DNA from 2 places in the Pseudomonas sp. GW821-FHT02B10 genome. Region 1 is predicted to be linked to the other one. Evidence: predicted binding sites of a transcription regulator. Region 1 holds the regulator's gene; the other holds the start of a gene.
The links. The regulator FliA, encoded in region 1, starts transcription of late flagellar genes. The targets are predictions, from matches to a motif close to CTAAAGTTTNNNNNNNNNNNGCCGNTAA.
Positions count from the first base shown of each region.

Region 1 (5,910 bases):
GCCCTGGCTGTCGCCGCTGGCCTGATGGCGGTGATGGGCCTGGTGCCGGGCATGCCGCACTTTTCCTTCCTGAGCATGGCGGCCCTGGCGGCCGGTGCCGCGTACCTGTTCTGGAAACGCCAGAACGTGGTCAAGGTCAAGGCGCTGGAAGAGGTCAAGCGCCAGCAGGAGCTGCTGCCTTCGCCGGCCCGCGCCCTGGAAACCAAGGAGCTGGGCTGGGACGACGTGACCCAGATCGACATGATCGGCCTGGAAGTCGGTTATCGCCTGATTCCCCTGGTGGACCGCAACCAGGGTGGGCAATTGCTGGCGCGGATCAAGGGCGTGCGCAAGAAGCTGTCCCAGGACCTGGGCTTCCTCATGCCCACCGTGCATATTCGCGACAACCTCGACCTGGCACCCAGCGCCTACCGGCTGACGCTGATGGGGGTGATCCTGGCCGAGGCCGAGATTTACCCGGATCGCGAGCTGGCGATCAACCCGGGGCAGGTCTATGGCACGCTCAATGGCATCAACGCCAAAGATCCGGCCTTCGGCCTGGAGGCGGTGTGGATCGAGATCAGCCAGCGCGCCCAGGCGCAGTCGCTGGGCTACACCGTGGTCGACGCCAGTACCGTGGTCGCCACCCACCTCAACCAGATTCTGTACAAGCACTCCAGCGAGCTGATCGGCCACGAAGAAGTCCAGCAGCTCTTGCAATTGCTGGCCAAGGGTTCGCCGAAGCTGGCGGAAGAGCTGGTGCCGGGCGTGCTTTCGTTGTCCCAGCTGCTCAAGGTGCTGCAGGCGCTGCTGGCCGAACAGGTGCCGGTGCGCGATATCCGCAGCATTGCCGAGGCCATCGCGAACAATGCCGCCAAGAGTCAAGATACTGCCGCTTTGGTGGCCGCGGTGCGTGTCGGATTGTCGCGCGCCATCGTGCAAAGCATTGTAGGCACTGAGTCCGAGCTGCCTGTGATCACCTTGGAGCCCAGGTTGGAACAGATTTTGCTCAATAGTCTGCAGAAGGCAGGACAAGGCTCGGAAGAGGGTGTCCTGTTGGAGCCAAGCATGGCTGAGAAGCTGCAGCGTTCGTTGATCGAAGCCGCGCAGCGCCAGGAAATGCAAGGTCAACCGGTGATTCTGCTGGTAGCCGGTCCGGTCCGCGCGATGCTCTCGCGGTTCGGACGCCTGGCGGTCCCGGGCTTGCACGTGTTGGCGTACCAGGAAATCCCTGACAACAAGCAAGTGACCATCGTTGCGACAGTAGGGCCCAACGGCTGAGGTAGTGGGTTATGCAAGTTAAGCGTTTTTTCGCCGCCGATATGCGTCAGGCCATGAAGCTGGTTCGTGATGAGCTGGGCGCCGACGCTGCCATCATTGGCAATCGCCGCATTGCCGGCGGTGTCGAGCTGACGGCTGCCCTGGATTACAAGCTATCGGCGCTGGCGCCGCGGGTGCCGAACATGGAACTCGAGGACGAACTGCGCAAGACTCAGTCGCGCATCGTCACCGCCCAGGCCGAACTGAGCCTGCGTGGCGACGGCGATGCCAGCACCAATCGCCAGCTGTTCGCCGGCCTGCCGCTGACCGCCGCCGAGCCGCTGATCGAACCTACATTCAACGAGCCCCAGCGCCCGGCCCCGGTAGTCGCCGCACCGGCTGTCGATCAGCGGGCACTGGACTCGATGCGTTTTGAACTCAACGGCCTGCGCGAGTTGCTGGAAGTCCAGCTCGGCTCCCTGGCCTGGAGCCAGCTGCAAGGCAGCCGGCCCGAACAGGCCAACCTGTGGCGGCGCCTGCAGCGTATCGGCTTGTCCGGTCCGCTGGCCCGTGACCTGCTGGCGCTGATCACTGAAATCGACGAACCCCGCCAGGCCTGGCGCATGCTCCTGGCCCACCTGGCGCGGATGATCGTGACCCCGGAAGTCGAGCCACTGGAGGAGGGCGGTGTGATCGCCATGGTCGGCCCCGCCGGCATGGGCAAGACCACCACCCTGGCCAAGCTGGCCGCGCGTTATGTACTCAAGTACGGCGCGCAGAACATCGCGCTGGTGAGCATGGACAGCTACCGCATCGGCGCCCAGGAACAGCTCAAGACCCTGGGCCGGATCCTCAACGTCTCGGTGACCCATGTCGACCCGGGCCAGTCCCTGGCGCAAGCCCTCGATCCGCTGCTGCGCAAGCGTGTGGTGCTGATCGACACCGCCGGCCTGCAAGCCAGCGACCCGGCCCTGCGCATGCAGCTGGAAAGCCTGGCCGGACGTGGCATCCGGGCAAAAAATTATCTGGTCTTGGCAACCACCAGCCAGAAACAGGTTCTAACCGCCGCATACCACAGCTACAAGCGTTGCGGGCTGGCCGGCTGCATCCTGACTAAACTGGATGAAACCGCCAGCCTTGGTGAGGTGTTGAGCCTGGCGATCAGTCATGAACTCCCTGTTGCCTATCTGACCGATGGCCCGCGGATTCCGGACGATCTGCACTTGCCGCGTCGTCACCAGCTGGTCAGTCGTGCGGTGAGCGTGCAGATGCAGGAAGAACCCAGCGAAGAAGCCATGGCTGACATGTTCGCTGACCTCTACCACAACCCGACCAAGCGGGTTGGCTGAGGGAATCATGAAAAGATTGCAATGTACCTACATCGATGGTCTGCCAGGCATTGTTCCGTTGGTGAACGCGCAGCCAGTTATGTGGCCCCGTCTAAGTAAGACAAGGTAAAGAACGAACATGGGCAGCATGCATCCCGTACAGGTGATCGCGGTGACCGGCGGCAAAGGTGGCGTCGGCAAGACTAACGTGTCAGTGAACTTGTCCCTGGCCCTAGCGGAGCTCGGCCGGCGCGTCATGCTGCTGGACGCCGACCTGGGCCTGGCCAACGTCGACGTGCTATTGGGGCTGACCCCCAAACGGACCCTCGCCGACGTGATCGAAGGCCGCTGCGAGCTGCGCGATGTGCTGCTGCAGGGGCCGGGTGGAATCCGTATCGTGCCGGCGGCGTCCGGCACCCAGAGCATGGTTCATCTGAGCCCGGCGCAGCATGCCGGCCTGATCCAGGCCTTCAGCGACATCGGCGACAACCTCGATGTGCTGGTGATCGACACCGCCGCCGGCATCGGCGACTCGGTGGTCAGCTTCGTCCGCGCGGCCCAGGAAGTATTGCTGGTGGTCTGCGACGAGCCGACCTCGATCACCGACGCCTACGCGCTGATCAAGCTGCTCAACCGCGACTACGGCATGAACCGCTTCCGCGTGCTCGCCAACATGGCGCAGAGCCCGCAGGAAGGGCGCAACCTGTTCGCCAAGTTGACCAAGGTCACGGATCGCTTCCTGGACGTGGCCCTACAATATGTCGGCGCCGTGCCTTACGACGAATGCGTGCGCAAGGCCGTGCAAAAGCAGCGTGCGGTCTATGAGGCGTTTCCGCGTTCGAAATGCGCGCTGGCATTCAAGGCCATCGCGCAGAAGGTCGATACCTGGCCGTTGCCGGCCAACCCACGTGGACATCTGGAATTTTTCGTCGAGCGGCTCGTGCATCAGACAGCGGGACCGGTGCTATGAGCGCCAGCGGCTACAACCTTTACAAAAAGTCGGCACGTGACAGCCAGTACGAATTGATCGAGCGCTATGCACCGCTGGTCAAGCGTATTGCCTATCACTTGCTGGCGCGCCTGCCGGCCAGTGTCCAGGTCGAAGACCTGATCCAGGCCGGGATGATCGGTCTGCTCGAAGTGTCGACCAAGTACGACGCGAGCAAGGGCGCGAGTTTCGAGACCTACGCGGGTATCCGTATCCGCGGTGCGATGCTCGATGAGGTCCGTAAAGGTGACTGGGCGCCGCGTTCGGTACATCGCAATACCCGGATGGTGAGCGATGCCATTCGCGCAATTGAAGCTAAAACCGGTCGTGACGCTAAAGATCATGAAGTTGCGGCCGAACTTCAATTGAGTCTCGACGATTATTACGGGATTTTGAACGACACCTTGGGCAGTCGCCTGTTCAGCTTCGACGACCTGTTGCAGGACGGCGAGCATGAAGGGCTGCATGAGGATGGCGCGAGTGCTCATCTCGAGCCGTCGCGCGACCTGGAGGACGAACGTTTCCAGGCCGCGCTGGCGGACGCGATTGCCAATTTGCCGGAGCGTGAGCGACTGGTCTTGGCGCTGTACTACGACGAAGAGCTGAACCTCAAGGAAATCGGTGAGGTCCTGGGGGTCAGCGAATCGCGGGTCAGCCAGTTACACAGCCAGTGCGCGGCCCGTTTGCGGGGGCGTTTGGGAGAGTGGCGAGCGCGCTGACAGGCAGTGTGGGGGACACTGCGGACGAGACTGGCACGACGTGGCCGGACTTGCGGTGTGTATTCCATGCAGTCGTTGAGTGCTCTGCCTGATTGATTGAATGGCGCGTTCAGGTGCTGGACGCGTTTAAGACTGCTTGGAGGTCGAATTGGACAAGAACATGAAAATCCTCATCGTTGATGACTTCTCAACGATGCGGCGGATCATAAAAAACCTGTTGCGTGACCTGGGGTTCACCAACACGGTCGAGGCTGACGATGGCACCACTGCCATTCCGGTCCTCAACAGTGGGAGCATCGACTTTCTGGTAACGGACTGGAACATGCCCGGCATGACCGGTATCGATCTGCTGCGCCATGTGCGCGCCGATGAAAAACTCAAGCACCTGCCGGTACTCATGGTGACCGCTGAAGCCAAGCGCGAACAGATCATCGAAGCTGCCCAGGCCGGCGTAAACGGTTATGTGGTCAAGCCCTTCACGGCCCAGGCGTTGAAAGAGAAGATCGAGAAGATCTTCGAACGCATCGGTTGAGAGTGGAATCATTCCGCCACGGGGGAGCTATGGAGCACAACGAATCTTCATTGGGCGATTTCGAATCGACCCTGAAAAAACACGCACTCGAACTGGTCGACAGCCTTGAAAAAGGCAAGTTCGGCGAAGCCGTGCAACTGATCCATGAGCTCAACCAGACCCGTGACCGCGGCCTGTACCAGGAGGTCGGCAAGCTCACCCGCGAGCTGCATAGCGCCATCGTCAATTTCCAGATTGACCCGCATATGCCGCAAGCCGAGGAAGTTTCACAGATCACGGATGCCACCGAGCGCCTGTCCTATGTGGTCAGGCTGACCGAGGCCGCGGCCAACCGCACCATGGATCTGGTCGAGAGCGCCACCCCGCTGGTCAATGGCCTGAGTAGCGAAGCCCAGGCCCTGAGCGCCGATTGGGGGCGTTTCATGCGCCGCGAACTGGGCGCCGAGGAATTCCGCGACCTGGCCCGCCGGGTGGACGGTTTCCTGACCCGCAGCGAGCAAGACACGCGTGCGGTATCGAGCAACCTCAACGACATTCTGCTGGCGCAGGATTACCAGGACTTGACCGGTCAGGTGATCAAGCGCGTGACCCAGTTGGTCACCGAAGTCGAGAGCAACCTGCTCAAACTGGTCCTGATGGCCAGCCAGGTCGATCGTTTTGCCGGCATCGAACATGACCGTGAATCGATCCTCGCTGAAAAAGATCCGCAAAAACATCTGGCCAAGGGTGAAGGTCCGCAGATTCATGCCGATAAACGTGAAGACGTTGTATCCGGTCAGGACGATGTCGACGATTTGCTTTCCAGCCTTGGATTCTAGGAGCACCCATACATGAGCTTCGGCGCCGATGAAGAAATCCTTCAGGATTTTCTGGTTGAGGCCGGCGAGATTCTAGAGCAACTGTCCGAACAACTGGTCGAGCTGGAAAGCCGGCCGGACGATGCGGATCTGCTCAACGCAATTTTTCGCGGTTTTCACACTGTAAAAGGGGGCGCCGGCTTCCTCCAGCTCAACGAGCTGGTGGAGTGCTGCCACATCGCCGAGAACGTGTTCGACATCCTGCGCAAGGGTGAGCGTCGCGTCGACGCGGAACTGATGGACGTAG
Region 1 is NZ_JBWKVU010000011.1:142,824-148,733, forward strand. Features, by position in the region: gene flhA (flagellar biosynthesis protein FlhA) at 1-1,260, shown strand, start outside; gene flhF (flagellar biosynthesis GTPase FlhF) at 1,272-2,588, shown strand; gene fleN (flagellar synthesis regulator FleN) at 2,707-3,537, shown strand; gene fliA (RNA polymerase sigma factor FliA) at 3,534-4,274, shown strand; gene AC07VU_RS22400 (chemotaxis response regulator CheY) at 4,435-4,806, shown strand; gene AC07VU_RS22405 (protein phosphatase CheZ) at 4,836-5,624, shown strand; gene AC07VU_RS22410 (chemotaxis protein CheA) at 5,637-5,910, shown strand, end outside.

Region 2 (5,910 bases), on a different contig from region 1:
TGGCCGATGACATCCAGCAGCCAGATGAAGCGCCCGGCCCAGCCGCCGCCTTCATCGTCATAGACCACGTAGACCGCGTCCGGGTTATGCCCCAGTTCGCCGAACAGGGCTTCAAGGGCCGCCTGTGGCGGCATCAGCCCTGGCGCCGGTGCCTGACCGAGCTGGGTACGCTTGGGATCGACGAAGTGCGCGCCGGGGATATGGCCCGCGGCATAGCGGGCGGCGCTGGTCAGGTCCACCAGAATCAGTTCGCGGGCGTCCAGGCGAGGGAGCAGATCGCTCGGCTCGATCACCAGCGGCAAGCCAGTGAAGTCAGGCATGTGAGGTCTCCAGGGCACAAAGGGAGGGATTGTAGCGCAAGCGTCAGCGGCTGCGGTTGGTAAAGCTGTGCAGGGCCTTTTCGATGCACTGCGCGGTCTTGCCAAACGCCTGTACGGAGATTTCCGAGAAGGGTTGGCCGCCCTGGTCGGCGATGATCAGCATGATTACCCGGCCATTGCTGGGCACCGAGCGCATCAGCAGGTGCTCGCCACGAAACAGCGTGCGCAGGCTGGCGGGCAGACGGGCGGAGAACTGGGCGTTGTTGGTCGGCGTCAGGCGCACTTGCGCCGGAGCGTCCAGCAGCCTTTGCAATACGCTGCTCTGGTTGATCGTCAATGCCAGGTTCATGGCGGGCGCAGGCAGCCCGGCGATCTGATGCACGCGCAACTGGGTCCGCGTGCGGTCGACCATCAGCAGCATCACCCGGCGCATGCCGCACGCCACCAGGGCGTCGCGGGCAAAGGTGGTCAGGTGCATGGCATTGCTGAAGCGGCTGGGTTCCACCAGCAATTCGCTGCATTGCTTGCGCCACTTGGCCAGATCTTCTGCGGTCGGTGCGGGAACTGGGAGCTCGCCGCGATGCACGCGCCGGGCCTCCCAGGGCCAGAGCAGCGCCTCGGCCGGATGCCACAGATCGGGCATGCGGTGATGCCGGGCACTCTGCGCGGCTTGCTGGTGCAACTGTTGTTGCAGTTCGTCCATCGGCATTTGCAGGTACAGGCTGGCCAGGTATTGCCAGCGCATGCAGTGCGGGCCGGTCCAGGACTCTTGCGCCGACAGGGCCAGGGCGTTGGCCAGCAGCACGCTGTTGGCCGGCTGGTTCAGCCAGCGCTGCAGGGCCGGATCGGCATCCAGGCATTGTCGCTGGTGCAACGGGTGGGCATTGTCCCGGGCGATGTGCAGGGCCTTGACCAATTGGTCCTGCTCGTCGATCAGCAGGCGGTAGCCTTGCTGTACCCAGATCGGCAAGTGCCAGACCTCCACCAGGGCCTGGCCCAACTGAAGCAGGCCGACGCCGAACAGTTCCAGCTCGACCTCCTGGGCCGGTTCGGCTTTATGGACGACACGCAGTTCCCACTCTTCGAGCAGTTTTGGATAGGCCAGCGCCAAGGGCCACAGCGGCGAGAGAAACAGCAGGCTGCCCCAGTGAATGTCCTGCCAGAGCCTGGCCAGGCGCCCGGCGAAAAAGCCGTTGGCCTGTTGGGTCGCGTGCTGGCTGATCAGTTGCAACTGGCGCAGCCCGACCGGGATCTCCTGCTCGGGCTGGGCGGGCAGGCGGGCGAGCAACTCTTCGGTACGCGCCAGGCCCAGGCGGTTGAGGGCGACCTCGAGGTTCTCGGCCGGCTCGCTCATGCTGCCGTGGGTGTGGCGATTGGCTTCGCGAATCACGCTCAAGGCCAGCGCGGGGCTGTCCTGCATCAGGTCGGCAATGTCGCGCAATGAGCTGCGATTGTCCCTGATGGCTTTGCAGACCCGGTCATGGCTGGCCTGCGGCACCGGCAGGCGGACCGCGTCAAGCAGCTTTATCCAGGATTCGAGGGAGTGGGGGGCGGTAGTTGGGACTGTCGTTTCATTAGACATGGCTGGGCGCAATCATCGTCTGCTGTAAACACGCCCAGAGCGGGCCAAACTGGCTTTTCGCCTTAACGGCCTATAGTCTGGCGCAGTTTTGCCGATAAGTAGAAGAAGAGTTTTAAGAACTTCCGAATATGACCTTGAACCCGACTCAGTAAGTACCTTCCTACCTATGGCTAAAATTATCGGCATCATCGTCGTGTTCGCGAGCGTGCTCGGCGGATACGTGCTTTCTCACGGCAAGATTGCCGCCCTGATCCAGCCTTTCGAGGTCTTGATTATCGGCGGCGCCGCGCTGGGGGCGTTCCTGCAGGCGAACCCCGGCTACATGACCATGCACGTGCTCAAGAAGTCCTTGGGGATGTTCGGTTCGCGTTTTTCCCAGACCTTCTACCTGGAAGTGCTGGGCCTGATCTACGAGATCCTCAACAAGAGCCGCCGCGAAGGCATGATGGCGATCGAGGGCGATATCGAAGACGCCGCCGCCAGCCCGATTTTCGCCAAGTATCCATCCGTGCTCAAAGACGAGCGCATGACCGCGTTCATCTGTGACTACCTGCGCATCATGTCCTCCGGCAACATGGCTCCCCACGAGCTGGAAGGCCTGTTCGACATGGAGCTGTTCAGCCTCAAGGAAGACCTCGAGCATCCATCCCATGCGGTCAACGGCATCGCCGACGGCATGCCGGGTTTCGGTATCGTCGCGGCGGTACTGGGTATCGTGGTGACCATGGCGTCCCTGGGCGATGGCGACCAGAAGTCCATCGGCCTGCACGTAGGTGCGGCGCTGGTCGGTACCTTCTTCGGTATTCTCGCGGCCTATGGTTTCTTCGGCCCGCTGGCCCATTCCCTGGCGCACGACGCCAAGGAAGAGCTGAACGTCTATGAAGCCATCAAGGCCTCCCTGGTGGCCTCGGCTTCCGGCATGCCGCCCTCGCTGGCCGTGGAGTTCGGGCGCAAGGTCCTGTACCCGGCGCACCGTCCGAGCTTCGCCGAGCTGGAACAAGCGGTTCGCGGTCGCTAAGCCATGGAAAACAATCAGCCGATTATCATCAAGCGCGTCAAGCGCTTTGCCGGCGGGCATCATGGCGGGGCATGGAAGATCGCCTTCGCCGACTTCGCCACTGCGATGATGGCGTTCTTCCTGGTGCTGTGGCTGCTGTCCACTGCCACCCCGGAACAGAAGATCGCCATTGCCGGTTACTTCAAGGACCCGATCGGCTTCTCGGAAAGCGGTACGCCCTACATCATCGACCTGGGCGGTTCTCCCGAGCTGGCGCCGGAAAACACCCTCAACCCCGAGATCAAGTCGCAGCCGCAACCGGACAAGGTCACGGTCGACACCGATCAGGTCGAGAGCATGGCCGAGCAGGTGGAAAGAGAGCGTCTGGAACTGTTGCTTCAAGAGCTGCAGAACAAGGTCGAAGAAAACCCGCAATTGCAGAAGTTCAAGGACCAGATCCTGTTCGAGATCACTCCGGACGGCCTGCGTATCCAGATCATCGATTCGGAAAACCGGCCGATGTTCGACTCCGGCAGTGCGCGCCTGAAGCCGTACTTCGAGGACATCCTGCTGGCCATGGCCGACACCATCAAGGCGGTGCCGAACAAGATCAGCATCAGCGGTCACACCGATGCCAAGCCTTACGCGGGCACTGGCGATTTCGGCAACTGGGAGCTTTCGGCCAACCGTGCCAACGCCGCGCGTCGGGCGCTGGTGGCGGGCAGCTATCCGGACGGCCAGGTGGCTCGTGTGGTGGGGTATGCCTCGTCGTCGCTGTTCGATCGCAAGGACCCGTTCAACCCGATCAACCGGCGTATCGACATCGTGGTGCTGACCAAAAAGGCCCAGCGCGCGATCGAAGGCGAAGTCGCTCCCGAGGCCCCGGCACCGACCCAGGGCCAGGGCGCCCCGGGCGAAGTGCCGGTCGACCCGAACGTCTTGCCGCCGGAGCAGGAGCCTTTGCCGGCCCATGAGTTGCGCGAGCGATTGAATATCTTCGAAGACGCAGCACCGAAGGCCGAAGGCGCGGCTGCACCCGCCGCTACGCCTCCAGCCGCGCAGTAACCGCTGGCAACAGGCCCTATAAAAGAGGGCCTATGAAAAAGGCCGCGATCATCGCGGCCTTTTTTGTTTCAGCGTGGTGCTACCTATTAATAGCTGCTGTCCGGCAGGCTGGCGATGATCGAGCGATAGCTGTTCATCCGTTGCTGCTGGATCCGCCCGTCTTCCAGGGCCTTGAGCAGGGCGCAGCCCGGTTCGCGGTCATGCTTGCAGTCGCGGAAACGGCAGGTGCCCAGCAGGTCGTTGAACTCGATGAAACCTGCTTCGACATCGGCGCGACTGACGTGGCCCAGGCCGAATTCGCGAATCCCCGGGGAGTCGATCAGTTCGCCACCGCCCGGGAAGTGGAACAGGCGCGCGGTGGTGGTGGTGTGGGTGCCCTGGCCGGACAGCTCCGACAAAGGTCCGACGCGGGTTTCGACTTCCGGCAGCAGGCTGTTCACCAGCGACGACTTGCCCACGCCCGACTGGCCGACGAACACGCTGATCCGTCCGTCCAGCTGCGCTTGCAGCTGTTCCATGCCGTCGCCGTGGTGCGCCGAGACTTCCAGCACTGGGTAGCCCAGTTGCCGATAGACCGCCAGCAAGGCGTTCAGGGCGGGGGCATTCTGCTCGTCGATCAGGTCGAACTTGTTGAGCAGCAGCAGCGGACGGATACCGGCATGTTCGGCGGCGACCAGGTAGCGGTCGATCAGGTTGGCATGGGGCTCGGGCAGTGGGGCGAAGACGATCACGATCATGTCGACGTTGGCGGCCACCGGCTTGAGCTGGCCGCGGCTGTCGGGACGGCACAGCTCGGTGTGGCGCGGCAGTTGCGCGACGATCACACCGATGCCCTGGTTGCCCGGACGCCAGACCACCTGATCGCCGGTCACCAGCGCCGGCAGGTTGGCCCGCAAGTGGCAGCGGAACACCTGGCCGGCCAGTTCGCCCTCGCGCGCCTCGACCTCGACCTGCACACCGAAGTGGGCGATCACCAGGCCGGTCTGTTCGGGGCCGAGATCGCCGCCTTCCAGTGCTTCCACGGCAGAGGATTCACGTTTGGCGGCGCGGGCGGCGCGTTCGCCTTGAATCTTTTCGATGCGCCAGTTTTGGCGACGATTGAGCTGGCGTTTGGCCATTGGTGTTCCGTGTCGATAATGCGGCGGTTAGGTAAAACGGCCGCGAGTTTAGCACGCCGGCAGGTCCCTCTAGGCTAAACTGCGCAACTACGCCGAGGAGCCCACACATGCAAAACCCGCAGAATCTGATCTGGATCGATCTGGAAATGACCGGTCTGAACCCTGATACCGACGTCATCATCGAGATGGCGACCATCGTCACCGATAGCAATCTCAATACCTTGGCTGAAGGTCCGGTCATCGCCATCCACCAGAGCGATGAAATTCTCGCCGGCATGGATGAGTGGAACACCCGCCAGCATGGCGGTTCGGGGCTGACCCAGCGCGTGCGTGAAAGCCGCATCAGCATGGCTGAAGCGGAAGCGCAGACCATCACCTTCCTGGAGCAGTGGGTGCCCAAGGGCAAGTCGCCGATCTGTGGCAACAGCATCTGCCAGGACCGGCGTTTCCTGTACCGCCATATGAAGGCGCTGGAAAGCTACTTCCACTACCGCAACCTTGATGTTTCCACACTCAAGGAACTGGCCGCCCGCTGGGCACCGGACGTGCGCGACAGCTTCAAGAAAGGCAGCACCCACCTGGCCCTGGACGACATCCGCGAGTCGATCGCCGAGCTGCAGCATTACCGCAAGCACTTCATCAAGCTTTGATGATCCAGGGGCGTCGGTTCTGACGTCATCGCGGGCAAGCCTCGCTCCTACAAGTCCGCGTGATCCGTAGGCGCGAGGCTTGCCCGCGATAGGCGCGTTGCGCTCTCCAGCAATTCCAGCCGGCGCCCCCTTTTGGTGCCGGCAGCAACTGAGTAGACTGCGCGCCTTCCTGTAAGGA
Region 2 is NZ_JBWKVU010000003.1:201,275-207,184, reverse strand. Features, by position in the region: gene rhdA (thiosulfate sulfurtransferase) at 1-320, opposite strand, end outside; gene AC07VU_RS08390 (HDOD domain-containing protein) at 364-1,902, opposite strand; gene motA (flagellar motor stator protein MotA) at 2,069-2,920, shown strand; gene motB (flagellar motor protein MotB) at 2,924-3,964, shown strand; gene rsgA (small ribosomal subunit biogenesis GTPase RsgA) at 4,051-5,082, opposite strand; gene orn (oligoribonuclease) at 5,190-5,732, shown strand.
Region 2: the regulator FliA is predicted to act here: its motif matches at 1,973-2,000, upstream of motA (flagellar motor stator protein MotA).